4 regions of the Elizabethkingia bruuniana genome follow, and region 1 is predicted to be linked to each of the others. Evidence: riboswitches for the same ligand, from Rfam matches in the RefSeq annotation. Region 1 holds a riboswitch; each other region holds the start of a gene.
What was found. Region 1 has a riboswitch for S-adenosylmethionine ahead of AYC65_RS11210 (TonB-dependent receptor plug domain-containing protein). Riboswitches for the same ligand answer to the same signal wherever they lie in the genome.
Positions count from the first base shown of each region.

Region 2: another riboswitch for S-adenosylmethionine. It lies ahead of AYC65_RS19130 (SusC/RagA family TonB-linked outer membrane protein); the one in region 1 lies ahead of AYC65_RS11210 (TonB-dependent receptor plug domain-containing protein).
Region 3: another riboswitch for S-adenosylmethionine. It lies ahead of AYC65_RS19720 (alpha/beta fold hydrolase); the one in region 1 lies ahead of AYC65_RS11210 (TonB-dependent receptor plug domain-containing protein).
Region 4: another riboswitch for S-adenosylmethionine. It lies ahead of AYC65_RS03795 (TonB-dependent receptor plug domain-containing protein); the one in region 1 lies ahead of AYC65_RS11210 (TonB-dependent receptor plug domain-containing protein).

Region 1 covers NZ_CP014337.1:2,403,099-2,411,078, reverse strand. Annotated here, with positions in the region: gene AYC65_RS11230 (peptide MFS transporter) at 1-324, shown strand, start outside; gene AYC65_RS11225 (peptide MFS transporter) at 505-2,214, shown strand; gene AYC65_RS11220 (peptide MFS transporter) at 2,343-3,857, shown strand; gene AYC65_RS11215 (thioredoxin family protein) at 3,890-4,423, shown strand; SAM riboswitch class I at 4,497-4,592, shown strand; gene AYC65_RS11210 (TonB-dependent receptor plug domain-containing protein) at 4,657-7,437, shown strand; gene AYC65_RS11205 (YqjF family protein) at 7,498-7,980, opposite strand, start outside.
Region 2 covers NZ_CP014337.1:4,093,945-4,101,924, forward strand. Annotated here, with positions in the region: gene AYC65_RS19105 (LysM peptidoglycan-binding domain-containing protein) at 1-1,046, shown strand, start outside; gene fabD (ACP S-malonyltransferase) at 1,106-1,981, shown strand; gene AYC65_RS19115 (GYDIA family GHMP kinase) at 2,039-2,950, shown strand; gene pckA (phosphoenolpyruvate carboxykinase (ATP)) at 3,046-4,629, shown strand; gene AYC65_RS19125 (type II 3-dehydroquinate dehydratase) at 4,711-5,121, opposite strand; SAM riboswitch class I at 5,429-5,524, shown strand; gene AYC65_RS19130 (SusC/RagA family TonB-linked outer membrane protein) at 5,608-7,980, shown strand, end outside.
Region 3 covers NZ_CP014337.1:4,223,502-4,231,481, reverse strand. Annotated here, with positions in the region: gene AYC65_RS19730 (trans-sulfuration enzyme family protein) at 1-784, opposite strand, end outside; gene thrA (bifunctional aspartate kinase/homoserine dehydrogenase I) at 892-3,318, opposite strand; gene AYC65_RS19720 (alpha/beta fold hydrolase) at 3,320-4,285, opposite strand; SAM riboswitch class I at 4,348-4,449, opposite strand; gene AYC65_RS19715 (OsmC family protein) at 4,622-5,044, opposite strand; gene AYC65_RS19710 (glucose 1-dehydrogenase) at 5,177-5,986, shown strand; gene AYC65_RS19705 (MGH1-like glycoside hydrolase domain-containing protein) at 6,086-7,980, shown strand, end outside.
Region 4 covers NZ_CP014337.1:781,163-789,142, forward strand. Annotated here, with positions in the region: gene AYC65_RS03785 (hypothetical protein) at 1-575, opposite strand, end outside; gene AYC65_RS03790 (class I SAM-dependent methyltransferase) at 1,297-2,094, shown strand; gene AYC65_RS03795 (TonB-dependent receptor plug domain-containing protein) at 2,195-4,939, opposite strand; SAM-I-IV-variant riboswitch at 5,317-5,412, opposite strand; gene AYC65_RS03800 (methylated-DNA--[protein]-cysteine S-methyltransferase) at 5,946-6,461, shown strand; gene AYC65_RS03805 (DNA-3-methyladenine glycosylase family protein) at 6,472-7,107, shown strand; gene AYC65_RS03810 (glycine-rich domain-containing protein) at 7,213-7,689, opposite strand; gene dnaJ (molecular chaperone DnaJ) at 7,922-7,980, opposite strand, start outside.

The DNA.
Region 1 (7,980 bases):
GGTGCCGTGAAAGTTTCTGCTTTATGGCTTGTTGCCAGCTACGGAGTCGTAACGGTAGGAGAATTGTGTCTCTCACCAATGGGATTATCCATAGTATCCAAGCTTTCTCCACCAAGGATTACAGCGTTAATGATGGGAGGATTCTTCCTGGCTAACTCCGTAGGGAATAAGCTTTCCGGTATTTTGGCAAGTACATGGTACAACTACGAGAATAAAGAATACTATTTCTTAGTGAATTTCGGATTGTTAATTTTTGCCTTCTTCATAGGCTTATTAATGCTGAAATTCTTAAATAAAGTAATGAAAGAGAAAGGACTAAACTAAAAGTTGTCCGGATAAAAACCATCCGATATATAGGATGGTTTTTCTTTTTTATAGTTTTTTTCGGAATATAATTAACTGAAAATATGTTACAACAAAGTGTAATATTGAATATTATTCCGGCTTACATACTAAAAAAAACTATATTTGCTCATCTTAACAAAAGTTAACATTAAATAAAATATGGAGACAGTTCAATCTCAGTCGAGACATCCAAAAGGTTTATGGGTATTGTTCGGCACAGAAATGTGGGAGCGTTTTAACTTCTACGGAATGCGTGCTATTCTTACGCTTTTCATGGTTCATGCCCTTATGCTTGGTGAATCGAATGCCTCGATCATTTATGGAGGTTTCTTGGCACTTTGCTATTTAACACCACTTTTAGGTGGATTTATTTCAGATAAGTATTTAGGTAACAGGAATTGTATCATCTTAGGAGGATCTTTAATGGCTATAGGGCAGTTACTCCTGTTCTATAGTGCTTGTATTTTCGATACAGGGCTGGAATCTTCCAAGAGTGTATTCTGGCTAGGATTACTTGTCATTATATTCGGGAACGGATTCTTTAAACCGAATATTTCTTCTATGGTAGGAAGTTTATATCCGCCACAAGAGAAAACTAAACTAGACTCAGCATTTACTATTTTCTACATGGGTATCAACATCGGGGCACTTTTAAGCCAGTATTTTGTACCAATGTTTGCAGATGTTGTTGTAGACGGAAAACAGGATGTATTTGCATTCAAGTGGGGATATTTAATGGCAGGTATTGCTATGGTCTTAGGAACTGTATTGTTCTTCATCCTTAAAAATAAATATGTAGTTACACCAGAAGGTAAGCCAATTGGTGGTGTACCCTCTAAAAATACTGCAGAAGGAGAGGTTATAGAGCAGGCTAAATTTACTGGTTCATCTTTGGCTGTATTCCTTGTACTTTTGGTTGCGTTGTTCTTTGGATTCAGATACCTTTTGGTAGATGAAATTTTCTTTAGCAGCTTCGAGATCGGAACATTAGTAAAAGGTATTATTTATCCTATTATTTATGCATCGGGGATATCGCTTGCTGTTCTTATTTTATTAGATAAAACACTTACAAAAGTAGAAACACAGAGAATCTTAGTAATCTATATTATTTCGTTCTTTATTATTTTCTTCTGGGCTGCATTCGAACAGGCAGGTTCATCACTAACCTTTATAGCTTCTAACCAGACAGACAGAACATTCTTATTCGGATGGCAGATGCCTGCATCTATGGTGCAGATCTTTAACGGAATATTTGTAGTTCTTTTAGCGGTACCTTTCAGTTTATTATGGGATAAGTTAAGAGCTGCAGGTAAAGAGCCGGTTTCTCCATTGAAACAAGCATTTGGACTTGCACTGATTGCATTGTCTTACTTTATTATTGCACACAATGTAAAAGATCTTGGTAGTTCAGGATTACTGGCTATTAAGTGGTTAATATTACTATACTTTATCCAGACTTGCGGTGAGCTTTGCTTATCTCCTATCGGACTTTCATTGGTAGGTAAATTAGCTCCTAAGAGATTTGCTTCATTGTTATACGGGGTATTCTTTATCTCTAACGCTGCTGGTTATGCTTTAGCAGGTATTTTAGGGTCTATCCTTCCTGCTACGGGAGATAAATTCAAAAAAGCCCAGGAATTGGGGGTTAATCTTCAGGATGTTTTAGACAAGAAGGTTACGCTTACAGCAGAGCAGACAGATTTGTTAACGAAGAATCAGATCCCGTTAGAGAATCATACTTTTGCCGGATTTGAGATTCATAACTTATTTGAATTCTTTATGGTATTTGTTGTACTATGTGGTATTGCATCTGTAGTATTAGCTTTAATATCACCTCTTTTAAAGAAAATGATGAATGGTATAAAATAAAATTAGACCTATTCACTAGAAGATAATTATAAAAACCTCTGAGCAATCAGAGGTTTTTTTGTAATTTGGTCGGATTGTTTTTTATTAAAAAACAACTTCACGGAGATTAATTAAATATGTAATGATTAATGAGTTTAACATTAGAACAAATTCAGGATTTTAAAGGAAAATATCCAAGACAGATCTGGAGCCTTTTCTTTTCTGAAATGTGGGAGCGTTTTTGTTTCTACGGAATGAGGGGGATGTTGGTGTTTTTTATGATACACCAGCTAAATTTTGCAGAAGTGCAGGCAAATTTACAATATGGTGCCACGCAGGCATTTGTATATGCGTTTACATTTGTAGGCGGACTTTTTGCGGACAAAATATTAGGTTTCCGTAAATCTTTATTCTGGGGAGGTTCTTTAATGATTGTTGGAAGTATACTTCTGGCAATAGATCCCCACAAATTTTTCTTTTTCGGATTAGCCTTCATCATTATCGGAACTGGTTTTTTCAAACCAAATATTTCTACAATGGTAGGAGAGCTTTATAAAGATGGAGACCACCGTACAGATGCTGGTTTCTCTTTATTTTATGCCGGAATTAATCTGGGCGCTTTTCTGGGAGGTTATGTTTGTGTAGCTATAGGGAAAGGTTATATGCTTTCTTCCGTAATCGAGGAACCGCACCGTTGGAATGTAGCTTTTGGTTTGGCAGCTATAGGAATGTTAGCCAGTCTTATCAATTTTAATTTTACAAAGCGTCGCTTAGGACCAATTGGATTACAACCAGGGCATCCTGATGCTATTGTAAAAACAAAACCGTTGCCTAAATGGGCAGAATATGCTGTATATGGAGGAACATTATTATTCATTCCTCTTATTCAGATTATGGTTTCCAAAACCGAGTATACCGATTATTTTATGTACACAATCGGGCCACTAACTTTAATCTACTTGTTTTATGAGATGACCAAAGTTACGGTTGCTGAAAGAAAGAAATTAATTGCAGCTTTAGTATTTATTATCTTCTCCATTATTTTCTGGGGAATTTATGAGCAGAGCGGAGGCTCTATGAGTATTTTCGCAGCTAAAAACCTGAATGATTCTTTGCTGGGTATTACAGCAGATCCCAACGGAGTAAATAATTCGGGAGGAGCTTTCTTTATTATTTTATTGGCACCTTTATTCGGGTTATTATGGCTGTGGTTAGGTAAAAAAAGAGTTGAACCCAATACGATTATCAAATTTGGACTAGGTTTTATATTTTTAGGATTAGGGTATTATGTATTATTTGCGACAAGATTCTTTTCTGTTAATGGAGTTTCTTCTCTTAATATATTTACTCTGGCATTATTGGTTATTACATTTGGTGAGCTTTGTTTGTCACCAATAGGATTATCGATTATGACAAAATTATCCCCGGCAAGGCTGCAAGGGATTATGATGGGGATGTGGTTCCTGGCTTCTGCATATGGTCAGTATGTTGCGGGACTTATTGGTGCAGGAATGGCTCAGGCTAAAGAAAATGCAGGACCGGCAGAATCATTAATGACTTATACAGAAGGATATAAAATGTTGGGAGTCTATGCATTAATTGCAGGTGTGGTACTGATTTTGATATCGCCATTGGTGAAAAAATTAATGCAGGAAGTGCGTTAATATATTCACAACAATGCCTAAATTTGAATAAGATGAAGAGAATAATTTTATTTTTCAGTATACTTTTTATAAGCTTTGGATATAGTCAGGTTAAATGGATGACGATGACTGATGCTATGGATGCTATGAAGAAAAAGCCTAAGAAGATTTTAATTGACTTTTATGCAGACTGGTGCGGGCCTTGTAAAATGATGGACAATCAGACTTATACAAACCCAATTATTTCTAAATTTATCAATGATAACTTTTATCCGGTAAAATTTAATGCTGAAGGGAAAGAAAAATTGTTTTTTAACGGAAGAGATTTTGACAATCCTAATTTTAAAAAAACACCGGGCAGAGGAGTGCAGCATGAGTTTGCAAGATTCATGAATATATACTCTTACCCATCTACGGTTTTTATGGACGAAGATTATATGCAGATTACAAATCTTATGGGGTTCTTTACCCCGAAAGAAATGGAACCCTATCTGAGCCTTATTTCTACAGAAGCTTATAAAACGATAAAGACAAGAGATGAATGGGATAGATTTCAGTCAAAGTTTAAGTCAAAAATAAAAGAATAAAATAACTCCTATCAGATTTGTAGTATTTTAGATTTTTTATATCTTTGTACCGAAATTATTTCACAGAATTAATAGCTTATTAAGAAAGACGGAGGGAACTGAACCTATGAAGTCTTGACAACCTGCCGAAAGGTAAGGTGTTACATTCAGCCGAAAGGGAAAATAAGTAAAGATATAATGCAATGCCTCATTAGCTTTACTAATGAGGTTTTTTAATCGAAAAATATTAGAATATGATAAAGAAAAACATTTTGACTGAAAAAAAATCCAGAGTTGTACTTACAGCTTCTGTTCTGTTTTTTGTCGGTTTTGGACAGGTATATGGGCAGGAAACAAAAAAGGACAGCCTTAAAGATAAAAATATTGATGAGGTTGTTATTGTAGGTTCACGTTCCGGAGGGCGCTCCAAAGCAGATAGCCCGGTTCCGGTGGATGTTTTCAATCTTAAAGAAACATCTTTAGTATTACCACAAACCAATATTAACCAAATTCTTAATGCTGTAGCACCATCTTTTACATCTACAGTACAAACCAATGCAGATGGTACTGACCATTTGGATCCGGCACAATTAAGAGGCCTGGGACCAGACCAGGTTTTGGTGTTGGTTAATGGTAAAAGACGACATACTTCAGCTTTAATCAATGTAAATGGTTCTCCCGGAAGAGGTACTGTAGGAACAGACCTTAATGCTATCCCTTCTTTTGCTTTAAGCAGAATCGAGGTATTGCGTGATGGTGCTTCTGCACAATACGGATCCGATGCTATTGCCGGGGTTATGAATTTACAGTTAAAAAGAGATACAGGGAAACTTACAGGACAGATTAGTTATGGCGGTTACTTAACAGATGCAGCCAAGAATCATACAGGCAACTGGGATGGTGATCAGATTCAGGTGGATTTAAACTATGGTGCTAAAGTGGGTAAAAAAGGAGGATTTGTTAATGTGACTTTTTCTTCCCAGTATCGTAATCCAACTTTCAGAGCAGGTGCTGAAAGCGGAAATATATACAATGCCTATAATGCTATTGAAAAGAGAGCTGCTGAAGGAGGTGTAAACCTTTCATCATATTTTACACGTATGGATCAGCTTAACAGCCAGCAACAGCAACAATTGATTGGAGTTATAAAACAGTATGCACAAAAAGTAAATTATTTTGATAATGCCTACCAGCAACAAATTCAGAATGCTGGTAATATTTCGACACTTCAGGGGCTTTTAGGAAATAATTATACAGATCAGGAATTAGCCTACAGAGGACAAGACAGACGTGACTTTAATATGTGGGTTGGGCAGTCCAAGCTGAACAACAATCAGATTTTTGTAAATGCTGAAATCCCGTTAAGTGATACCTGGAAAGTATATACATTCGGTGGCTATGGATACAGATACGGAACTTCGGGAGGTTTCTTTAGAAAGCCAAATCAGTCCAGAACATTTACAGGGCTTTATTTAGATGGTTATTTACCTAAGATTAATACAGATATACAGGATGTATCGCTTTCTGCAGGTGTAAAGGGAACATGGGATGGCTGGAATGTAGATTTTAGTAATACTTTTGGGCAAAACTCTTTTGATTATACAATTAGTAATACAGGAAATACCAGTTTAAGATTTAATTCTCCGAGTAAATTTAAAGCAGGGGGACTTAGATTTTTACAAAATACAATAAACCTGGACTTTAGTAAGAAGTTTGATGTTTTTGAGGGATTAAACTTTGCTTTTGGTGGTGAGCAAAGACATGAGAATTTTAAAATAAATGAAGGGGAGCCGGCTTCTTATCTAACCTATGATATTAATGGAAATCCGGTTACAGACTATGTAAATCAACTAAGACCAACAGACTTTTTTGGTAATGCATTGCCTGGAGGATCACAGGTATTTAGCGGATACAGAAGTGTGAATGCAGTAAGTAAAAATCGTAATTCTTATGCTGCCTATGCAGATGCAGAAGTTAACTTTACCAACTGGTTATTGGTAGACGGAGCTGTACGTTATGAAAATTATTCAGATTTTGGGAATACGGTAAATTTCAAGCTAGCTTCACGTATAAAGTTGACGAAGGATCTTAACTTTAGATTTGCTGGATCTACAGGATTCAGAGCGCCATCTATTCACCAGATTTATTATAATACAACATCCAGCTTATATGTTACAATACCTGGAAATCCAATAGGAGAAATTCAGGAAGTAGGAACATTTAGTAATGACTCTCAAATTGCAAGAGGTTTTGGCATACCGAAACTAAAGCAGGAAACCTCTCAATCTGTAAGTGCAGGATTTACCTATAAAATCCCGGCCTTAAACCTGAATATTACAGCTGATGGCTATTGGATTAAAGTAAAGAACAGAATTGTACTTACAGACTTATTTTCTAAGTTTAAAGGAACAAATCTTACTCCTGAACAACAAGAAGTAAACAACACTATGAATGCTTTAGGTGTTGATGGAGCTCAGTTTTTTGCTAATGCTATAGATACTGAGACCCGTGGAGTAGATATTGTAATCAGTCATAACTATAAAACACCTGGATTCTCTTTGAAAAATGATTTTGCGATTAACCTGAATAAAACGAAAAGAGTAGGAGATATTCATTCATCAGATTTATTGCATAATGCAGGTTTGGATAATGTATATTTTTCTGAAAAATCCAGAGTTTACTTGGAGGAGGCTGTACCGAGAGTGAAGGCGAGTCTTGCACATACTTTACAATTTGGTAAGTTAGATGTGTATGTAAGAAACACTTACTATGGTAAAGTTACAGGTGCAGATATAATTGTACAACCAGATACTCACCAGATTATGTCCGACAGAGTAATTACAGATCTTTCTGTAGCTTATGGATTTACAAAAAATATCAGTTTAACACTCGGAGCCAATAATGTATTCGATGTGTATCCTTCCAGAAACCTTCCGGTATCTTCTAATAACGATCAGTTTGTATATACCAGATCTACATCGCAGTTCGGAATGAACGGACGCTATGTCTTTACAAGGCTTAATTTTAATTTCTAATTGATACATTAAAAACCCGCATCAGATTCTGATGCGGGTTTTATTTTCTGTTTATTTAGTTTAGAGCTTTTCTGCTTTCCAGGAAAGTACTTTTACTCCGGGTGAGTAGTGGCTGGCAATAACTTTTTCAGCATTTAAATTAATTGCCTCAAAACCATAATTTAAAGATAAATCTGAATGATTAACAGAATGCAATGGCCATTCTGCGTGATGTATCTCATATCTTAAGGTTTTCTGATCTTTGATAAGATATAAACAATATCTCTCAGTTAACCATAAATCGAAAGCTGTTTTGTTCTCTATTCTTTCACGAGGCTCAAAGTTCGCTATGAGAGAGAATCTCTTTTTTGTATTTCTATTGCTATAACTTTCAGTACTGCGTTTGATCTCAGATTTTTCATAAGGCAATCCTGATAATGTTCTTGCTACAAAAGCAGAAAGTTGTTTTTCGGCTTCAATATTAAGAAAATACACGCCCTGCTTATCGTCATTGTTGATATAAGTACGGACATTTATCTCGTAGAAATCTGAAATAAATCCTAC
Region 2 (7,980 bases), 1.7 Mb from region 1:
GAATGGTACTTAAAATTAAAAAATCTAGCGATAGCTCATTTATCAAGTCTTCAGGTGATGCGCTGAACGTTGTTCTGTTGTTGCCGTTCGGATTCGATACCAATGATGCTAAATACAGAACTGCAGCGCTTGACTTTTTAACAGGTGCTAAACTGGCAATCCAAAGAAATGTAGCGAAAGGACAAAAGTTAAATATTAATGTAATTGACGAAGGGAGCGAATCTTCATTCCAGAAAGCATTAACTTCCATTAATAAGGACAATACAGATCTTATTGTAGGACCATTCTTCAAGTCTGATGTTGTAGAGCTTATGTCTTATGTGTCTTCAAAGAAAATTCCGGTAATATCCCCTTTTGCAAATTCTAAGGATTTGTACAAATATGGAAATCTTATCATTATAGAAACAGATGCTTCTATCTACGCAGAGAGAATTGCTAAAGAGATTTCGGACTCTTATAATGGAGAAAAAATATACATCGTAGGAGATGCTTATGCTGAAGATATTCGCACAAGATTAGAAAAGTCTCTTAAAAAACCAAATATCGCTATTGTAGCAAATCCTAATGATATTCAGGTTGATAAGAACATGATGACGGGACAGTCCGCTCCTGTAATTGCAGTTCTGGCATCTGATAACGAGGCTACAAAATCTTCTTTTACCAACAGAATGGTTTCTTTAGGTAAAGAAGTTTCAGGAGTAAAGGCATTCAGTATGTTCTATTCCAATGACTTTGATAAAAAAGAAGCTGACCTGGGGAAAGTAAACATGGTTTACATTATGGACAGAAAAATTAATACTGACGGAAACTTCGAGAAAGAAGTATTGGCACAGTATAATGCTAAGTTCTGTAAGTCCCCGTCTAAATATGCGGTTGTAGGATTTGATGTAATGAACGATGCACTTTCCAGAGAAAATTCCAAAGGAGAAATTTTCAGACAAATGGGCAAAAGTCAGACGCATTTGGCAACCAAATTTGAATACGAAAAAACAAAAGAAGGCGCTTATGTTAATAAAGGATATCGTGTAATACGACTAAATCCTTAATTAGAAGTGCTATACTACTAAATTTTAAGTAGGTTTTACAAACAAAATAATTTAAACGAATGAAAGCATTAGTATTTCCTGGACAAGGTTCACAGTTTGTTGGAATGGGATTGGACCTTTACGATAGCCGTAAGGAAATTAAAGATTTAATGGAATCGGCTAACGATATTCTGGGATTTGATATTCTTTCCACGATGTTCAAAGGTACAGATGAGGACCTGAAAAAAACTAAAGTAACACAACCTGCTATCTTTATTCACTCTATTGCAGCAGTTAAGGCTGTAGATGCGCTTGGAGCTCAGATGGTTGCAGGGCATTCTTTAGGGGAATTTTCAGCTTTAGTAGCAAATGGTGTTCTTTCTTTTGAAGATGGGCTGCGTTTGGTATCAAAAAGAGCTTTGGCAATGCAGGCTGCTTGCGACGCTAATCCATCATCTATGGCAGCTATTTTAGGTCTTGATGATGATAAAGTTGAAGAGATTTGTGCTTCTGTAGAAGGAATTGTTGTTCCTGCTAATTATAATTGCCCGGGACAATTGGTGATTTCTGGTGAAACCCAGGCTGTTGAGGAAGCTATGGTCAAGCTAAAAGAAGCTGGTGCCAAGAGAGCTTTATTATTACCGGTAAACGGAGCTTTCCATTCTCCTTTAATGCAGCCGGCTCAGGAAGAATTAGCAAAAGCTATTAATACAACAAAATTCAACAAGCCTATTATTCCGGTATATCAGAATATTACGACTACAGCGGTTTCTGATCCTGAAGAGATTAAACAAAATCTTATCAAGCAACTTACAGGACCAGTAAAATGGACACAGTCTGTAAGAAATATGATAAAAGACGGAGCTACTAACTTTGTTGAGGTTGGACCAGGTAAAACCCTACAAGGGCTGATCAAAAAAATAGATTCGGCAGTCGAAACATCTTCTGCATTTTAATCAGAATAAAAATAAAGAGGCACAAAGTAATTTGTGTCTCTTCTTTAATGACCCATTTTGGATAAACAACATTTTTTCTCTCACGGCAAATTATTACTGACATCCGAGTATTTTGTTCTGGACGGAGCAAAAGCTCTGGCTATTCCGACCAAACTAGGACAGGATCTTTCAGCTGAAATAATCGCTGATCATAAATCTCAAATCCATTGGGAAACATATCGGGAGGGAAAGTTGTGGTTAAAAACTTGTATAGATTACAATAATCTTAGCATTTTGGAAACCAATATAGAATCAGCTTCTGATTTTATTCTTAAAATTTTTAAAACACTTAAAGAATTAGATTCTGTAAAATTATCCAATGATGATTCTTATAGATTGAAATCTAATGTACAGTTTCCCGAGAACTTTGGACTGGGCAGCAGCTCTACCCTTATGAATAACGTGGCAAACTGGGGAGATGTAGATGCATTTGTCCTAAATGATACTGCTTTAGGGGGAAGTGGTTATGATATCGCAGTAGCGAAAGCCGGATCTCCAATTATTTATACCCGGAATGGTGGAAAGAAAACTGTTGAAACTGTAAATTATTCACCAAGCTTCAAAGACCAGCTTTTATTCGTTCACCTGAACAAAAAGCAAGACTCGCGTGAAGGAATTACGATGTATAAGCAGATGGAAAAATCTCAGGATTTAATTCATTATTTTTCACAGCTTACTGATAAGATTCTTATAAGTGAAAATTTAGAAAATTTTTCGCTTATAATGGAAGATCATGAAAAAACTATGAGCAATTTCCTTAAAATACCCACAGTTAAAGAAAAATATTTCAAAAATGCCCCTTCGTTCTTCAAAAGTTTGGGTGCATGGGGTGGAGATTTCATTTTGACCACAAAATTCTGTGATTACGAAAACTATTTTCTGCATAACGGATTCCCTAATTTCTTTTCTTATGAAAATTTAATTTTCTGATAATCAGTATTTTGTTTACTTTTTTGTAAGATGATGAATATCATTGAGGCTACTTATTAAATTTTATTAACTTTAGCCAATTGAAAAGTAAAGTAATGAGATCATTAGAAAAATTCGGAATTAAAAATGACAATGTTAAATGGCAATTGTCTCCAGAAGAACTGGTACAGGAAACTGTTAATCTCAAACAGGGTTTTGTTGCAAAATCTGGCGCTTTAGCAATTAACACAGGAGAATTTACAGGACGTTCTCCTAAAGACAGATTCATCGTAAAAGATGAAGTTACTGCAGACAGAGTATGGTGGGATGGAAAAGTAAACCTTCCTTTTGACAGTGAAAAATTTGATGCATTATATGACAGAGTAGCAGAATATGCTTCCGAGATTCCTTTATATGCAAGAGAAGCGTTCGCTGTTGCAGATAAGCGCTACCAGGTAAAAATTACTGCAGTTACCGAATTCCCTTGGTCTAATCAGTTTGTATATAATATGTTTATCCGCCCTACGGTAGATGAACTTGAATCTTTTGGTGAAACCGACTGGTTGATTCTTTGTATACCAAGCTTTAAAGCAGATCCGGAAAGAGACGGAACAAGACAACATAATTTCTCTATTCTTAATTTCAAGAGAAAGATTGCTCTGATCGGTGGTTCAGCTTATACCGGTGAAATGAAAAAAGGTATTTTCTCTGCACTTAACTTTACACTACCTGTTCAGCAGAATGTATTGCCAATGCACTGTTCAGCTAATGCCGGAGCAGATGGAGAAACAGCTATTTTCTTTGGTCTGTCAGGTACTGGTAAAACAACCCTTTCAGCAGATCCTAACAGAAAACTAATCGGTGATGATGAACACGGATGGACTCCGGATAATACTGTATTCAATATTGAAGGTGGATGTTATGCTAAAGCTATTGACCTTTCTGCAGAGAAAGAACCAGATATCTATGGTGCAATAAAGCCAGGTGCTATTCTTGAAAATGTATTTTTTGATGAGAATGGTGAGGCAGATTATACAAACGACAGCATTACACCTAATACACGTGTAAGCTATCCGATTGATTTTATTAACAATATTCAGGTTCCTTCTATCGGAAAGAATCCTAAAAATATTTTCTTCCTGACATTTGACGCATTTGGTGTATTGCCTCCAATCTCTAGACTTACTCCGGAGCAGGCAGCATATCACTTTATTTCAGGATATACTTCCAAAGTTGCAGGTACTGAGGTTGGAGTAACAGAACCACAAACTACATTCTCTGTATGTTTCGGTGCTGCGTTTATGCCTCTTCACCCAACTGAATATGGGAAAATGTTATCTGAAAAAATAAAAAGTGCAGATGCAAAAGTTTGGTTGGTAAATACAGGCTTCAATGGTAAAATGAAGCGTATGAGCCTTAAAGATACAAGGGCTCTTATCTCCGCTGCATTAGATGGTAAATTAAATGATGTAGATTACAAAGAAAGTCCTATCTTTAAGGTACAGATTCCTGTATCATGTGAAGGTGTTTCCGACGAGTCTATGTTGCTGCCGGAAAACAGCTGGGATTCTTACGATGCTTATATTGAGAAAGCAAGATCTTTGGCATCAGCTTTCCATAAAAACTTCGAAAGATTCGATGATATTAAAGATGAAAGCATCTTAGCAGGAGCTCCAAGAAAAGAAGCAGAAGTGATTTAAGATAAACTTTTCTTAAGTTAAGAATCCTCAGTTAATTTTAACTGAGGATTTTTTGTTTGTATTTGTAAAAGTAGATGTCTTTTAGTGGAGTAAGTGCAATAAAGCCAGTCTGTATCCCTTCATTCCAAATCCTGAAAGAATAGCATCGGTATATGTTGCTGTTACCGATTTCTGACGAAATTCCTCACGCTTGTATATGTTGCTGATATGAACTTCTATTTTAGGCTTTCGAATATTTTTAAGGCAATCAGCCAAAGCATAAGAATAATGGGTGAAAGCTCCAAAGTTAACAACAAGGGCATCGAAATCATCTTCTTGTATTTTGTTGATAAGCTCCCCTTCAATATTTGACTGGTAATACAATATCTCATCCTGAACAAATTCTTGTCTCAGCTCTTGTAGATAGTCCTCCATAGAGGTTGTTCCATATATTTCAGGCTCCCTTGTTCCCAAAAGGTTTAGGTTCGGGCCGTTGACAATTAATATTTTCATAGGATAAATTTAGATGTTTTTACAAAAACAACCAAAATCCAATACCTATTATGTATTAATGAGGCTAAAAACCTGAAATTAACTGTAAATAACATGCTGTGTTCACCTATTACTAACGATCGTTTGTTAAATACTTATTTTACATGATATTTATCAGTTTTCAATTTTATTGGATTTTCCTCATTGCTTTATTTAACAGTATTTTATGAATTTTTCAATTTCTATTTAGTTAAAATTCTTAACAAATCTAAAAATCTACTTGTTTGATAGATGTTATGTTTATAACTTTGTCGCATAATTATAACCAAGCTTATAAAGAAAGATGGAGGGAACTGACCCAATGATATCTTGACAACCTGCTCGATGCAAGGTGTTACATTCAGCCTTTAAGGAAAGATAAGCAATAGGTATTTTGTATTTATAAATGCCCTTTGCTGTCTATTATGCAAAGGGAATTTTTTTGATAGATAATTAAAAAATATTAATATGTTTATAAAATCAGCAATAGAAGCTAATATTAGAATACCGATAGGGGTAGCGGTATTCTTCCTGGGGGTTTCAGGGATCTATGGTCAGAATACAAAAGGGAAGAAAGACTCTCTTCGGGAAAAAGAAATTGATGAAGTAGTAGTAGTTGCTTATGGAAAGGCAAAGAGATCCAGCTATACTGGATCTGTGGCAACAGTTTCCGGCAGCAAAATTGAAACCAGACCAATTACCAACATTACCAAAGCTTTGGAAGGGCAGGTTCCTGGATTACAGGCTGTGAGTGCTTCAGGGCAACCAGGTGAAACAGCGGCAATCAGAATTAGAGGGATTGGTTCTATAAGTGCATCCAGTTCTCCGCTTTATGTAGTGGACGGTATTCCTTATGATGGAAATATAAATGCTATAAATCCTAATGATGTAGAATCTATCAGTGTGCTAAAAGATGCAACGGCAAGTGCGCTGTATGGCTCCAGAGGTGCAAATGGGATTATTGTAATTACCACTAAATCCGGAAAAAAAGGAGAGTCAAAAATTAACTTCAATATTAGCCAGGGATTTTCCGGGCGTGCTGTAAAAGATTATAAGCAGGTAAATACAGATCAGTACTTTCAGTTATACTGGGAAGCTCTAAGGAACGGTTATGTATCCCCTAAAATTTCTCAGAGCCAGGCGGCACAAATGGCAACAGACAATCTTATTTCCAGTTTAGGGATTAATCCATACGGTCCTGCTTATCCTAAACCGGTTGGTCTGGATGGTAAATTGTTGCCAGGAGCTACCGCTTTATGGAATGATGACTGGCGCGACGTGTTACAAAGAACTGCATCAAGAAGCCAGGTGGATTTAGACTTAAGTGGAGGTAATGAAAAAGGAAACTATTTCTTCTCCCTGGGTTATTTGGATGAGAAAGGGATGGCTATAGAATCCGGATTTAAAAGATACAGTGCCAGGTTAAAAGTAAACTCACAAGTGAAAAGCTGGTTGAATGCCGGAGCCAACTTAAGCTACGTTAATACGCTTCAGCAGGCACCACCTGCATCGGATTCCAGAACAGACAATGTGATAAATGCTGCCAGGGTAATCCCTTCATTCTATCCTTATTATGAAAGGAATGAAAATGGAAGCTATGTTTTGGATAAAAATGGAAACAGAATATACGATTTTGGTAAATACAGACCTACCAGTGCTTTACAGAATGAGAACGCAGCAGCAACACTTCCTCTGGATAAAAATGAAAGAAAAATTGATAATTTCTCTGGTAAAGGATTCTTAGAATTTATTTTCCTTCCGGAACTTAGATTCAAATCAAGCTTGTCTGTGGATTTAGTAAGTCTTAATACACATTATTACACCAACCTACTTTTAGGGCAAGGAAAAGAAACTGGTGGGTCCGTATCCAAAAGTAGTGACAGAACGCTTTCTTATACAACCAGTAATATTTTAACCTACGATAAAAAATTTGGACAGCACCATTTTAATGTATTGGCAGGACAAGAATTTTACCAGTATGAGTATCAGGTTATTTCAGGTAACAGAAGTCAGTTCTCTCTGCCGGGATATTATGAGCCAGATGCCGCAGCACTATTAGGTGGATTTAGCGGAAATAGTGATAAGAGATCATTATTGAGTTTCTTAGGTAAAGTGGAATATGATTATCAGAATAAATATTTCCTGGCCGGATCAGTAAGAGCAGACGGATCTTCAAGATTCTCTCCTAAAAATCGTTGGGGAACATTTTGGTCAGTTGGTGGATCCTGGAAACTTTCGAGCGAAGATTTTGTGAAGAATCTGAACTTTTTTGACCAGTTGACATTGCGTGCCAGCTATGGAGGGCAAGGTAATGATGGACTAAGTACATTGTACGCATATCAGAGTTTATATGCTTTTTATAACAATCTTGGTGAAGGAGGGACTGCTGCAAGCAGACTACCAACACCAGACTTGAAATGGGAGACTAACCTGAACCTGAATGTAGGATTAGAATTTGCTATTCTGAATAACCGAATCAGAGGTAATGTAGAATACTTTAAAAGACAGAGTAAAGATTTATTATTTACAATGCCACTGGCACCATCTGTAGGATTCAACGGTTATTCCGATAATATTGGTGAGCTGCAGAATACCGGATTCGAGATTAGCCTGCAGACAACACCCATAAAAACAGAAAATTTCCGTTGGGATTTGGATATCAATGCTACTACTACAAAAAATAAGATTACAAAATTACCAAAAGGTTCTATTGTTAGTGGAACAAAGCTACTGCAGGTAGGAGGATCTGTATATGACTTCTTTATTCCGACATGGGCAGGAGTGGATCCTAACAACGGAGCTCCATTATGGATAACACAAACGACAGATGCTAACGGAAAT
Region 3 (7,980 bases), 1.8 Mb from region 1:
CACAATGTCTTTCTACGCGGATAGCCAATGTCTCCAAACTTTTGGACAACACCCATGCATTGAATGGAGAAAGTGATGGTCCTGTATTTCTTGCAAAAAGATAAATCTCACGAACAAGATCTGCTTTTCCGACAACTACCCCACCTAATACACGTCCTTGTCCATCGATTAGTTTGGTAGCAGAATGCACAACTAAGTCAGCCCCGTATTTTATAGGCTGCTGTAAATAAGGTGTTGCAAAACAGTTATCCACTATAAAGATCAGATTATGTTTTTTTGCAATTTGCCCTAATACTTCCAGATCAAGAATTTCTATAGCCGGGTTTGTTGGTGTTTCTGCATAAAGAATCTTGGTTTCCGGTGTTATATATTTCTCGATATCATTTACCTCATCAGCTTTGAAGTAAGTAGTATTGATATTCCACTTCGGAAAATACTTTGTAAAAAGTGTATGAGTAGATCCAAATATAGACTGACAGCTTAATACATGGTCACCACTATTTAGAAGAGGAGCCAAAGTACTGTAAACAGCTGCCATCCCGGATGAAAAGGCATAACCAGCCTCACCTCCTTCCAACTTCACCATTTTATCGGTAAATTCATTCACCGTAGGATTACTGTAACGGCTGTAAATATTCTTTTCTTTTTCTTCAGCGAAAGAAGCTCTCATATCTTCTGCATCCTGGAATATAAAACTGGATGTTAGAAATAACGGAGTTGAATGTTCGTCGTACTGCGTTCTTTCTGTTTGAGTTCTTATCGCCTGAGTTTCAAAATTTTCCATTTTCAAAAAGTTTACCAATATAACAATGTAACAGTCTAACAATCCATATTGTAGTTGAATTTTGGTACATTGCTAAATTGTTATATTGTTACATTATATATAATATTTTATTTATTCTCACTTACTCTTAAAATATCACCAAAGACACCTCGTGCAGTTACTTCGGCTCCGGCCCCGGCTCCCATAATTACAATAGGATTCTCACCATAAGATTCTGTATAGATTTCGAAAATAGAATCCGATCCTTTTACCTGGCCTAAACTTGCAGATTTTGGTACCGAAACTAATTTCACTTCCAGTTGTCCTTTTTCTTTCTGTAAATCTCCTTTCAGTTCTCCTACATAACGCAATACATGATCTTCCGGAAGGGATTTTTTCAGCTGTTCGTATTCAGTATTGAGTTCTTCCAAACGGGAAAGGAACTCATCTTTAGCAATACTCTGAAGATTTTCAGGAATCAGATTCTGAATATTGATATCTGAGAATTCATTTACCAAATCCAGCTCACGAGCCAAGATCAATAATTTTCTTGCAACATCATTTCCGGAAAGGTCTTCACGTGGATCCGGCTCTGTATAACCTTTATCCATTGCTTCTTTTATAATCGTACTAAAGGCATCTTCTCTTACAGAGAAATTATTGAAAATATAACTAAGAGATCCTGAGAATACACCTTTTACACGGGTAATATTTTCTCCAGAAAGATGCAGAAGTTTAATCGTATCTATCAGTGGTAAGCCTGCTCCCACATTCGTCTCATACAGGTATTTTTTATTTTTATCTTCCAGTACCTTACGCAGATTTTTATATCGGTCAATCGGCAGAGTGTTGAAAATCTTATTAGAAGATACTAAGTCGAATCCATTTTCAGCTAATAGCTCGTAATTTTCTACAAACACGCTGCTGGCAGTATTGTCTACCGCAATTAAGTTTTCTAAATGATTTTCTTTAGCGTACTTTAATAATGTTTCGATATTTGCCGGAACTGCACTCGTCTGCAATTGTGTTTCCCAGTCTTTCCCAATTCCTTTTTTATCAAGTATTAAATTTTTGGAATTACTGATAGCAAATATCTTAATGTGTGTATTCTTACGGTTTACAATATCATGAGTAGAATTCAGGATCTGATTAATCAACGCGCGCCCTACTGTTCCGTGTCCAATAATAGCCAGATGGATTTGTTTCGGATTTTCGAACAACTCACCATGAATAATATTCAGAGCTTTGCTTGTATCTTCTTTGCTTATTACGATACTAACATTAGCTCCAGATACCGTATTACTTATTAATAAAGGTTCTACATGATTTTTGATCAGTGCGTTGTACGACTGATTAAAATGAGACATTTTCTGTCCGATAATAGAAATTACACTTAATCCATCAATACTGTGGATACTCTGTACATCTTTGGTATCATAGTCTCTTGCAAATTCTTTGCGGAGTGCTTCCAATGCTCTTGGAGCATCTTTCTCATCTACCACTACTCCCATTCCTCTTTCGGAAGATCCCTGAGAGATAATTCCGGCACTAACTCCTGCACGGTGTAATGCACTGAAAAATCTTGCATCAATTCCTACTTTTCCCAATAATCCTCGCCCTTCGAAAACGACAAGTGATTTGTTTTCCTGAAGCATCAGAGATTTTACAGAAGTATTGTTCTTATCATTGGAAATAAGAGTACCTGTCTGATCTATTCCTTTGAAGGTATTCAATATCTTGAGCGGAATATTTTTATCTATAAGAGGTAAAATCGTTTTATCATGAAGGACATTCATTCCGAAGTTTACCATCTCATTTGCTTCCTGGAAGGATAAGTTTTCTATATGGCGGGCATCTTCTACCAGCTCAGGATTTACAGAGAAAACACCATCTACATGTGTATAGTTTTCTAAGATCTCTGCATTGATAAATTTAGCCACTAGAGCCGCTGAATAGTTACTTCCGTTTCTTCCTAATGTTGTGGTCTCTCCTTCTTCGGTAACGCCAATAAATCCTGTTACAACCGGAATAGCTCCGTTGCTATAGAACTCCTCGAACGCAGCTTGTGCATTTTTTTCAGAGATTTCGTCTTTAGGAATAGCATTACCAAAACGATCATCAGTAATCAAGAAACTCCGGGCATCTACAAACTTGGCAGAAAGTCCTTCATTGATAAGAACCTGCACCAATGTTTTAGCCGAAATAACTTCACCAAAGCTTAGTACCTCATCTTTGGTTTTCAAAGAATAATCCTTTAACAACTTAACACCTGCAAAGAAGTTTTTCAGATTATGGAAATCAGTATCCAGAATATCCTGTTGTTGCGGAATTGCTTTTAACTGATTTTCCTTAAAGTTAATCCAGTCTTCTTCTTCCCACTGTCCGTTTCTGGCATTTTCCAATAACGCAATCAGCTCATCTGTCGCATTTCCTCTTGCAGAAACTACTACACAAATATCTTCTTCATTCGCTTTTTTATGCTTGATAATTTCTAATGTCTTTTCCAGACCTAATCCGTTTGCCAGAGATTTTCCTCCAAATTTTAAAACCTTCATGTTACTTTTTAAATATATTGTGTAAGATGTTATTCAATTGTTCGTATTCCATCAAGAAAGCATCGTGCCCATGAACAGAGTTTATGATGAAATGCTTTATGTTATTTTTTATTTTAATCAGCTCAGTATATGTCTGGTGATCTTCCGATGCCGGAAAGAATAGATCACTGTCTACTGAAACGATAAATATATTTGCTTTTATGGCCGCTAATTGTTCGAAAGACGCACTGTTTACCTCAACGGTTTCAATAGTCGAAAGAAGTTGATTCATCATACTATAAGCGGACAATGTAAATCTTTCATTAAGCCTCTCTCCATGAAAGTTAAGCCAGTCTTCAGACTTTCTAAGTTCCTTATCTTCATGGATTTTATTACCAAATCTTTCGTTTAAAGATTGCGGCGTTCTGTAGCAAAGCATCGCGTGAATACGTGCTTTTTGTAAAGGCTTATCGGATTGTGTAAGTAAAAAATCCTGAACCAGACATTGTGCATATAACCAATCTGAGGTTTTCCAGTCTGTCGCTACCGGAATGAAATTCTGAGCCAGAGTATTATTCAACCCCAACATTTCCCAACCTATTCCTCCTCCTAATGATCCGCCAATAATAGCATAGAGTTCGTTAATATTCAGCACTTCTAATCCTTGCAGGAATAATCGTGCAATATCTTTAGTTACAAAATCTTTAGGATTGTCTATTAGAAAACCATCATATCCGTTACCGGGAATATTAAATGCCAGAATTGTATAAGTGTTGGTATCTACGGGTTTCCCTTCACCAATAGCTTCTTTCCACCAACCCAATTCTCCGGTTACTGCAGAATTTCCGGTTAAGGCATGATTGACTAACACTACAGGAGCCGTATACAAATCTTGTCCGAAAACCTCATAGGTTAATGGAATATCATATACTTTCCCTGATTGGGTAGTAAAGTTTTTAATATTAATGGTTTTAAGATAATCTTTCAATTTTATATTTTTTGATCCTATAAAATTGAAAATGCCCAGAAAAGGCTGAAAGAAATTCAGTAACGTTATCTATCCCATAGTGGTAGAATGTAGCACCTTCTTCGGCAAGCGAAGGGTTGCTAAGGCGTCATAGGGTCTATTCCCTCGGCCTTTCCTGATAACATTTTCAATCGTGTTAAAGAACTAATCTTGGCTGCAAAGATACAAACAATATGGATTTTTGCAAAAAAAAGATAAAAATACTTGTTAATTGTCCATAACAAGTAATGGGCAATAAGTAATTCTAAAAGTATTAATCACCTATTGCCCATTATTGTTTTAGTACGAGATGTATTTCTATTTTGTTGAAGTTCCGTTTACCAAAACTTCCCAGGTAACTTTAATTTGTGGATCAAGCGATTTAGAAACCGAGCAATATTTCTCAAAAGAAAGTTCAGCAGCTCTGTTTGCTTTTTTACCGTCAATCTCTCCTTCCAGTTTGAATATTACATGAATGTTACGGAAAGGCTTAGCATCCTCTACCTGTACACGTTCTCCCTCTACATCAGCAGAAAAAGAGGTAATTTCCTGTCTCTGTTTCTTCAGAATAGAAACCATGTCTATACTACTGCATCCGGCCAATGCCATTAGCACTGATTCCATTGGGCTAACTCCCTGTGGATCGTCTTCAGACGTATTATCTAAAATAATTTTATGCCCTCTCTGATTGGTTAATTCAAACAGATAATTATCATCAATTCTGTTCAGTTCTATTTTCATTATTTAAGATTTTTTAAAATTCTTTTTGATGAACAAATTTATACATTTGTTATGGTATTTGGTATCCAAATTTTGCATACGGTTTGTAAAATTGTATCTCAGACCTCACCAACAAACACAAATTATAAAAATATGGAACAGAAGCTCCAAAATCAAATTGCTATTATTACGGGTGCCAGCAGTGGTATCGGTAGTGGCATCGCCAAATGTATTGCAGCATCGGGTGCTACAGTTATTATCAATCACTCATCTCAATCATCTAAGCCTGCTGCCGAGGCAATTTTAAAAGAAATTACTGATGATGGTGGCTCCGGAATAACTTATCAGTGTGATGTAAGTAAAGAAGATGAAGTTATAAAAATGTTTCAGGATGTTATTGCGCAATATGGTACCGTGGACATCCTGATCAACAATGCCGGGGTGCAGAAAGACGCAAAGTTTACAGATATGACTCTCCAGCAATGGCAACAAGTTATAGACATTAATCTTACCGGGCAGTTTCTTTGTGCCCGTGAAGCCATCAGAGAATTTTTAAGAAGAGACATAGACCCTGCAAAATCCGTAGCAAGAGGAAAAATAATCCACATCAGCAGCGTTCACGAAATTATTCCCTGGGCCGGGCACGCTAATTATGCAGCCAGTAAGGGTGCTATAAGAATGCTGATGCAAACTCTGGCTCAGGAATATGGAGCTGATAAAATAAGAGTAAACAGCATATGTCCCGGAGCAATTCAGACTCCTATTAATACCAATGCGTGGAATACTCCGGAAGCATACAATTCACTGATGAACCTTATACCCTATAACAGGATCGGAAAACCTGAAGACATTGGGAAACTGGCAGTTTTTCTGGCTAGTGATGACTCGGATTACATCACTGGTGCCAGTATTTTTATAGACGGTGGTATGACCACTTTTGAAAGCTTTTCAACCGGAGGATAACTTTAAGTACGAGTAGGTATTATGAAGTTAGAAAAAGTATTAATAACTTTATAATTAACGACTTGAGACTAACTACTATGATGAACTATAAATAAAAACATGACACAAGAATATAACCGATTAAAAAATCCTGACTGGAAAATATGGGGCCCTTATGTAAGTAACAGACAATGGGGAACAGTACGGGAAGATTATAGTGCAAATGGTGATGCATGGAACTATACGGGACATGACTCAGCTGAAGCATTAACATTCCGCTGGGGAGAAGAAGGCATTGCAGGAATAAGTGATCAGGATCAGACTTTATGTTTTGCCTTAGGCTTCTGGAATCACCGGGATAAAATGATAAAAGAACGTTTCTTTGGACTAAGTAACAGCCAGGGGAATCATGGTGAAGATATAAAAGAACTTTTCTATTATCTGGAAAGCAGCCCTACGCACAGCTATATGAAGATGCTTTACAAGTATCCGCAGAATGCCTTCCCTTACGAGGATCTTATAACAACTAACAGGAATAGAGGAAAGGCCGAACGGGAATATGAAATTATAGATACAGGTATTTTTGATAACAATGAATATTTTGACATTACAATAGAATATGCTAAAGCCGATATTCATGATATTCTGATTCAAATCACTGTTGAGAATAAAGGACCGAAAGAAGCTCCACTGAGTATTTTCCCAACATTATGGTTTCGGAATACCTGGTGTTGGGGATACGACAATTACAAACCTGAGCTTTCGGTAGATTTTAACGGAATTAAAGTTGATCATCAGGAAATACTGATTAAAAAGTTATTTACTGAAATACCTTGTGAAAGCATGTTTTGTAATAATGAAAGTAATACAGAAAGGCTTTATCAGTGGAATGATTCTGAACCTTTTGCCAAAGACGGAATCAATCAGTATATTCTGACAAACAATACAGCAACTATTAATCCTGAGAAGAAAGGAACAAAGGCAGCTTTAAAGATTGAAACGTCTTTACTTCCTGGGGAAAAGAAATCCTGGCGTTTCCGGTTAGGTACCGAGCAGGAAAATCCTTTCGCAGATTTTGATCAGATATTCGGAGACAGGGTAACAGAAAATGAAGATTATTATAATCAGCTTCAAAAAGATGTAACGGACGAAGATAAGCGCAGAGTTCAGCGGCAAGCCTTTGCCGGATTGATGTGGAACAAGCAGTTCTATCATTACAATGTTTCCAAATGGCTAAAAGGTGATCCTAATGAAATCCATCCGCCGGAATCCCGCTACTATATCCGGAATGAAGACTGGCAAACTCTAAATAATAAAGATATTATTTCCATGCCCGATAAATGGGAATACCCATGGTATGCAACCTGGGATTTAGCTTTTCATTGTGTGGGACTAAGTCTTGTAGATTCTTATTTTGCGAAAGAACAACTTTTGCTGCTCACCCGCGAATGGTACATGCACCCTAATGGACAGCTGCCGGCATATGAATGGAATTTTAGTGATGTAAATCCGCCAGTACATGCATGGGCAACTTTTAGGGTATTTAAAATTGATGAGAAGAAACACGGCAAGCCTGATCTGTACTTTCTGGAATCTGTATTTCAGAAATTGTTATTGAACTTCACCTGGTGGGTTAACCGTAAGGATATGAACGGAAATAACATTTTCGGAGGAGGCTTCCTTGGCCTGGATAATATTGGTGCTTTCGACCGGAACACGGTATTCCCCAACGGAGAACACCTGGAGCAAGCTGACGGTACGAGTTGGATGGCTATGTTTTCTTTGAACATGCTACGTATTTCACTGGAATTAGCACTATACAATCCTGTATATGAGGATATGGCCACAAAATTCTTTGAACACTTCCTGTATATTGCTGAAGCGATGAACAGCCTTGGGGATGACAAACAGGGATTGTGGAATGAAGAGGATGGTTTCTTCTATGATGTTTTACAGCTTTCCGACGGAACAAGTTTCGATCTCCGTTTGCGCAGTATTGTAGGACTTATCCCTAT
Region 4 (7,980 bases), 1.6 Mb from region 1:
TTGTCTGAAATGGTATAAGTCACAGTAGCTGTTGCTGTTGCTGTAGCATCTAGATCGCTATAAGACGCTACAGAACCAGCTGCACTACCATAATTAAGTGCATAAGTAAGATTATGTCCATTATTGGCTCCATCACCTGTATAAGCACTTCCGATTCCCGTTATAATAGTTTGGTCGGCGGCACTTAATATAAGCTGAGCAGAAGGAGTCCCCAGGGTTCCACCACCAGAACCGGTAGCTGCTGCTGCAGTAACTTTAATATCTACACCCGGTACTAGGGCCGTTAGTTTTACTGTAACATTCCGGGTAGTATCCGCCTGAGATTTTATAGACGAATAATTTAACCAAAGTGTGCTATTGGGAGTCGGTGCGGTAAGAGGTTGTCCTGCTTCAGTCGGCGCAGTAAATGCCAATGTAAGGTTTTTGCTGGCTGCCGGCTCTATATCTACTAAAGCAACTTTTGGAATTGTTATTGCGATAGAGTGACTATCAAAATTTTTATCCTGAGCTTTCACATTTGCAGATACAGCAATAAGCACAATGGATAATGCCAATGGATAATTTAATTTTTTCATATTGTTTGTATTTGATTGTATTGTGAAGTGAATATAATTAAATTTTCATTAATAATTATTTTTTTTTGAATTATATATTTATTTTTTGCTTTATGTATTATTTTATACTGTTGTAGTAATGTATTATGAGTGAAAATATATCAATTATTTTTTTATTGAAAATTAACCAGCTGTATTCTATATAACCGTTTATATCGGTGATTATAAAGGATTGTGGCGATATATGAAGTGCAATTTCTGATTTAATATTAAGAAAGAAAACTTCCCTAAAACAATGGTGCAGAGTAGTTATATTGGAAATTATTCCTAATATTGCAGTGTAGTCCTGGCCATAAAACAGACTTTTCATCTGCCGGAAATACACCTAAAAAGAATCTTAATACTAAAAAGACCCATAAGACATGCTAATTTAATCTCAATTGACTAAAGTTTAGAAGAAAGTTTACTGTTAATCAGAATGTTTAACAGAGGCATGGCTTAAATATATAGTAATTGTGGTATTCGTCTCATGGATATGTTTTTATCTCCGGGTTTATATATAATCTCAGATTTTTAGAAGAGCAATATTTTGTGAGCAGATGTGGGATCAGCTTATACCAATTCTGAAGTATTCTCTTAATAGAATTCACTTTCAGCATTTATCTCTGATAAATGTTTATTTCATATAGCTAAGCTTTGCATTATTATAAATAATTAAGTTCAATTTTAATCGTAAAGCATAATGATAAGTCATAAAAATAATCAATCAGGTAAAGAATATAATCAGAAAGTATGGGATCATTTATCCAATCTGGATTGTGAATGGTCGAGACCCGTAAGTTCCGAAATTATTAATACAGCCCGTTATGGGGAGTGGGAGGTACGTTTAACTCATGATCCGTTACCCAAAGGCTGGCTGGACGATGTAAAGGGAATGAAGATTTTGTGTCTGGCATCTGCCGGGGGACAACAGGCGCCAGTTCTTGCAGCTGCCGGGGCTAAAGTTACAGTCTTTGATATTTCTGAAAATCAATTAGAAAAAGACCGTTTGGTTGCAGAGCGTGATCATCTTGATTTGGAAATTATACAAGGTGATATGCGGAATCTGAGTGTATTTGAAGATGAAACCTTCGATTGTATTTTTCATCCGATATCCAATCTGTATATTCCGGATGTACAACCTGTATGGGATGAATGTTTCCGTGTACTGAAACCCGGAGGAAAATTACTCAGTAGTTTCTATAATCCGGTTCTGTTTGTTGCTGATCGTAATCCGGAATACAGAAAACAGGGAATTATAAAGCCCCGTTATAAAATTCCTTTTTCAGATTTAACAGATATTGATGAAGAGGCTCTGCAAGCTAAGAAAGAAAAGAATGAGGCTTTAACTTTTGGGCATAGTCTGTCCCAGTTGATAGGAGGGCAGTTACAGTCCGGATTTCTGATTAAAGGTTTTCATGAATCTTCTGCTCCGGTTTCAAGGTTTCTCATAGAAGAATATGTACCGGGCTTTATAGCAACTTGGTCAGTAAAACTGTAAGTTTATGTCTTGCGAAGTATATAACATCATAGGTTTTAAAACCTATGATGTTTTTATTAATACCTGTTTAGATTGAGTTCCGGATATAGCTTTACGCTCACTAAAAATCAAAATTGATACGGGCAAATAGATAACGCCCGCCAATACCAAACTGAGAGACCTGTCTGGAAGTAAGAAACTGATTTCCGGCAGTAAGACTATTAATGTTGGGATTTTGTGTAGGCTGTACATTGAAAATATTATTGGCACCTACTGTTAACAAAATATTTTTGTTGAATTGATATCCGGCAGACAGGTCTGTCACAAGCTTGCCACCCAATATTACGTGCTCATTAGGCTCTGTTACTCCATCCAGGTTTGCATCTACAATATTGGCATCGGTAACCTTACCAAAATAAGCATTTCGTACATAGAAATTAAACTTGTTGATTTTTAAATTATGACCAAGAATAGCTTTGAAACGGGGAACAGCTTCTTCAAAATATATTCTGTTTTCCTCAGAAAAATAGCTGTTTATCTGGCCCTGCAGCTGTTCGGATGCTTTGATAGCACCTACTTTTCTGGTTTGATTAAGATTAATCCCCAGATTATTTTCTAAAGAGATTCCGGGTGCAAATCGGGAACGCTGAGATACTGTTATGTCTATTCCCTTAGTTTCTGTATCGATGGCATTAGCAAAAAAGTTTGCAGCTTCAGCACCTACGGAATCAAATATCTGCTGCAAATTTCTCTCCGGAGTTCCGTCAGCAAAATTTCCTTGAGGTCTTGTGAATAAATCTGTCAGAACTGCGCGATTATCAATTCGGGTGAAATAGGCATCTACTGTAAATAAAAGGTTTATAGAAGGTATTTTCCAGTTAAATCCGGTACTTACAGACTTAGAGGTTTCCTGTTTCAGCTGGGGGATTCCCAGTTGTCTCGCAGCATCGGAGTCATTGCGGAAGGTTCCTACCTGAGTAGTTTTTCCGCCATTGATAAGAGTGGAAGTAGAACTGTAGTATAACTGTGCCAGCGAAGGAGCCCGGAATCCTGTAGATCCGGCAAGGCGCCAGTTAAACGTTGGAGATATCCGGATATTGGAAGCTAGTTTGTAATTGAATGTTGAGCCAAAGTCTGTATAGTTTTCATAGCGAAGTGCTCCTTCCAGGAAGAGCCAATCTGTTGCTTCCAATTCAGCATCAAGATAAGCTGCTACACTATTTCTTCCCTTGGAAACTTCATTTTCAGGACGATATCCCGGAAAAACCTGCGCACCGCCGGGACGTGCAGTGCCAAAAAAATCTGTAGGAATATCTTTTACTGCTGTTCTTTCAGTAACCGGGTTTCCAAATATGTCATATTGTTGATACGAATTTGCTTTCCCCGGAGTGATACTGTATTTCTCGTGTCGATACTCGCCACCGAAGGCTAAGTTTAATCCTTTTAACACATCAAATTTTTTCTGAAAGTCCAGATTTAATGTATTTTGAAGAAAGCCTAGACTTCCTGCTTCAAAATAAGTTGGTGAATTTTGCAGTAAAGAAGCATTAAGAGTATTGGCAACTCCAAATTTAAAATTGTTTTGACCATAAGTATTACTCAGGTTAATGTTCCAGTCGTTCCATTTACCTTTAACACCTGCTGCAAGAGAATAATCATAAATAGTAGATTCTATCTGAGGTAAAAAACCATTAGGATATAGGCCTGTAACTGCTCTCGGATTGTTTGGGAAGCGATAGAAGCCTCCTGCATTTCCATTTCTCAGGCTATAGCCACCAAAGGAGAATACTTTCCATTGATCACTGATCGGAACTTCTGTATTGAAATAGAGCTGTGCACTTTTCAATCGTGATTGACCGATTCTCATGTTAAAGTCACTTCTTTCAAGACCACGATAAGCGAGTTCCTGAGTAGTGTAATCTTTAGATAATAACTGTTGAAGTGCAGGTATGCTGCTGGCATTCTGAATAGCTTGTTTTTCTCCTGCAGAGAAATAATCGACCTTATTACTGTATTGATGGATATAATTAATAATCTGGTTTGTATTCGGTGTATTGTTGATGTTTTTGTACAGACCGTCTATATTAATATTGTCCTGTGCAGCGCGATAAGATATAGCGTTGTATCCGTTAAAAAGATCAGCTTGTTGCTCTCCGGCTCTTGAATAAGGATCGCGGTATTGCAAGGATGAGGTAAAATTGATAAAGCCTTTCTTACCAATTCTGGTACCGTAGTTAAGGTCTAATCCTATATTTTCGCCATCCACGCCACCGGTATGATTATTGGTAACGGAAGATGCATACCCGCCAAGATATACCTGTCCCGAGAAGCCTAAGCGTTTTTTCAATTCAAGGTTTATAACACCAGCTATTGCGTCGGAGCCATATTGAGCGGAAGCACCGTCTCTCAGGACTTCAATTCTTTCCAAAGCAAAAGCAGGAATTGCATTCAGGTCAGTGCCTACAGATCCTCTTCCGGGAGTTAGGGTTACATTGACCAGAGATGACTGATGTCTTCTTTTTCCATTAAGGAGAACCAGCACCTGATCAGGTCCCAATCCACGGATTTGTGCAGGATCTACAAAGTCTGTTCCATCGTTTACAGTATGAGAGGTAGAAGTAAATGAAGGGACAATAAAATTAAGTGTGCTGGATATCGAATTTTGTGGTACTTCTTTCAAAGTTTTAGACAGTTCAATAATATCTACAGGTACCGGAGAGTTTACGATTGTACGACTGGAACTCCGGGTTCCCAGGAGTACAACTTCGTTTAATGTTTTGGCTTTTTGTAAACTGTCTTGCGCATAGTAAATGGCCGATACAGAGGTTAATGAAGCAATAATAGTTTTATGTAATAGTCGTTTCATAAGGTTGATATTGATTAAGAGCTCCCGATATTTCAGAGCCGTTTTGGATTGATAATTAATAGTAATGAAAGCTAACAGATTTATTAGCCCCATCATCATGAGAAACAAGATAGATTTCCTGTAAGGGTGATTTGTAGCTTTGTATTTATAAGCAACAGCACATACTGTGCATCATTCCTTTTGTTTTAATCAATCGGAGAATAGTAATAGTGCTTAAAAGCAGAGTAACTGGTGTGAGGAAAATACAAGAATAATAGGGTGCTATAAAAGCGCCTAAAAGTATTAACTCGGTAAACGGAATAAGTAATCGGAAATTTCTTTTTTGATATTTCATTAATGTGTTTTATTTAACACAAGAACTCAACAAAATGAAAATAGAATACAACATTTTTTCCGAAATATCGGCTTATCTATTTCAGCACCTTGCTTGTTGTTGCAGGTTGCTACTTCTCTTGAAGTTCTTGATAATTATGGTGCAAATATATTTCTTTTTTTGAAATAAAAATGCATCATGGAAATAAAATTATACCTTTTTGATAGGATTTATTTTGTTTTCAACTGTTAGGCTTGGCTATCAGTACTTTTATGTACCATATTAATGAAAATATTGTTGAAGAGGAGTATAGAAATCATTAAGATTTACAATGATTTATTCACATGCATCAGGATGAAGATTAAATATCTTATGACACACTTTCAGTATATTATAAACAATCAGAAACGCGAGTATTTTAAAAATATTTTGTCCTTTTGGTATCATATCTAAATATTTGGTTGGTGTTCTAGACAGGATGGCTCCTGTTTCTAAATAAGATGCTAATAATGGAAAAAGGTTGCGTTCTTTAGAATAATAAAAATACTGTTGAGGTTGTAGTAAATAAGCAACATGGAAGCTGTTTTAGAAACTGCAAAAAGTTTAATAAATTTGAATCAGGCTTAATATATTGAATTTATTGCATATGCAGTGTGAATAGATAGAACTGAATTCGCGGGCAAATCATAAAAAATGGAAGACAATCAGAAATTAGCATACAAGGATATGCCTTCACCACTTGGGATAATCAGGCTTATCGCTTCAGATATAGGCCTTACAGCTATATTATGGGAAGGGGAGGACTATAAACGGACAAAATTATCTGCTCCGGAAAGAGATGATCAAAATCCTATACTTCTGAAAACTGAGCAACAATTAACCGAATATTTTGCAAGGGCCAGGACTGTTTTTGATATCCCGCTTGATTTTTCGGGCACCGAATTTCAGAAAAAAGTATGGAAAGCTTTATTGGACGTTCCTTTTGGTACTACCACAACCTATGGTGAGTTGGCAAAGATATTAGGAGACATCAGAGCTGTAAGAGCGGTAGGTGGGGCATTAAATAAAAATCCTATTTCTATTATTGTTCCTTGTCACAGAATAGTTGGAGCTTCCGGTAATATGGTTGGTTTTGCCGGAGGTATCGCCAATAAAACTATTTTATTAAATCTGGAAAATAAATACACAATACCTTCTCTTTTCGATTAATAAATGTACAATGAATACATCTTCTACTTTTACTTCTGAAAACTTCCGGATAATTTGTGATGAGCTGGCTAATAATGATAATCATTTGAAAGATATTGTGGATGCATATGGCTATCCGCCAATGTGGACAAGGGATAATAGTTTTGAAACTTTTGTTCATATCATTTTAGAACAGCAGGTTTCTTTAGCATCAGCATTGGCTACTTTGAATAAACTAAGAGAAAAGCTTATAGATATTTCTCCCGAAAAGATTCTTACACTTACTGATGAAGAAATGAAAGCCTGTTTTGTAAGCCGGCAGAAATCCACTTACATTAGAGGATTGGCCCGGGCTCTTATAAATGAAGAGGTAAGACTGCATGAACTTGAAAAAATAACAAATGAGGAAATACGGGATCAGCTTATTAAACTCAAAGGTATCGGAAATTGGACAATAGATGTTTACCTCATGTTTGTATTGCAGCGCACAGACCTTTTTCCTATTGCTGATCTGGCAGCGGTAAATGCACTAAAACGTCTAAAGAAGCTCGAATCTTCTGTTACAAGAGAAGAAATAATAAGTATTAGTGAAAACTGGAAACCTTACCGTACTATAGCTACAATGATGCTTTGGCATTACTATTTGTCCAGTGCAAGAAATAAGTAATATGGGTTTGTAATAGGTTGGACAGAAAATAGACTAGTGAAAATTGCAAGAATAAAATCTTGTTATATCAAGTTTTCATTTTGTTGTAATCGCAGAGTATAAGTTTTATCTCTGTATAGCTCTTATATATTCCTTTGTATACTTTTCCGGATATTCCTTGAACCATTTTGAAACGGTTTTTTCTCCACACAATACATAGACTGTATTCATTAGTAATTCTTTTTTTCGTGTGGATTCATCTCTTTTAGCTTCTGCACAAATGATTTGGGAATTAATGTATTCAGTTTCATTCTTCTTTTGCAAGGGTGTATGATGGACAAAGCGATTGAAAAAACGCTGACAAAATTCGGTATAGGCAGAAGTAAATACAATAAAGCTATTCCACATCTCTTCTATAATCAGCATGTCGTCATTGATATATATTCCGGGCTGTGTACAAATTGCGATATATTTTTTTGTTTCCTGAAAAAGTTCTTCAATTTCTTCAGCGGGGAGATTATACAAACAGGAAAAATGAGACAGGACATCGTCATTACGATAATTAAGATAAGACGTATTTTTTAAGACTTGTGGAAACATCATAACAGATCGGTTTTAAAAATAGGAATAATATTATCTTCTTAAATGCAACTTAGTTGCGAATATAATATCTTTATTTATAAATGCAATAATGTCGCATTAATATTTAGATAAGTTTAACATTTTTAATGAACCATGAGTGGTAAAAGTCTTATGATGGCTGAATGATTCAAGGACTATGTATAAAAAAGCCTGCTAAAAAAGCAGGCTATTGTAAAGTTGATTTATGTATAACTTAATTGAATAAGTCTTTTACCTTTTCAAAGAAAGTTTTTTCCTTTCCTGTTGGTTTAG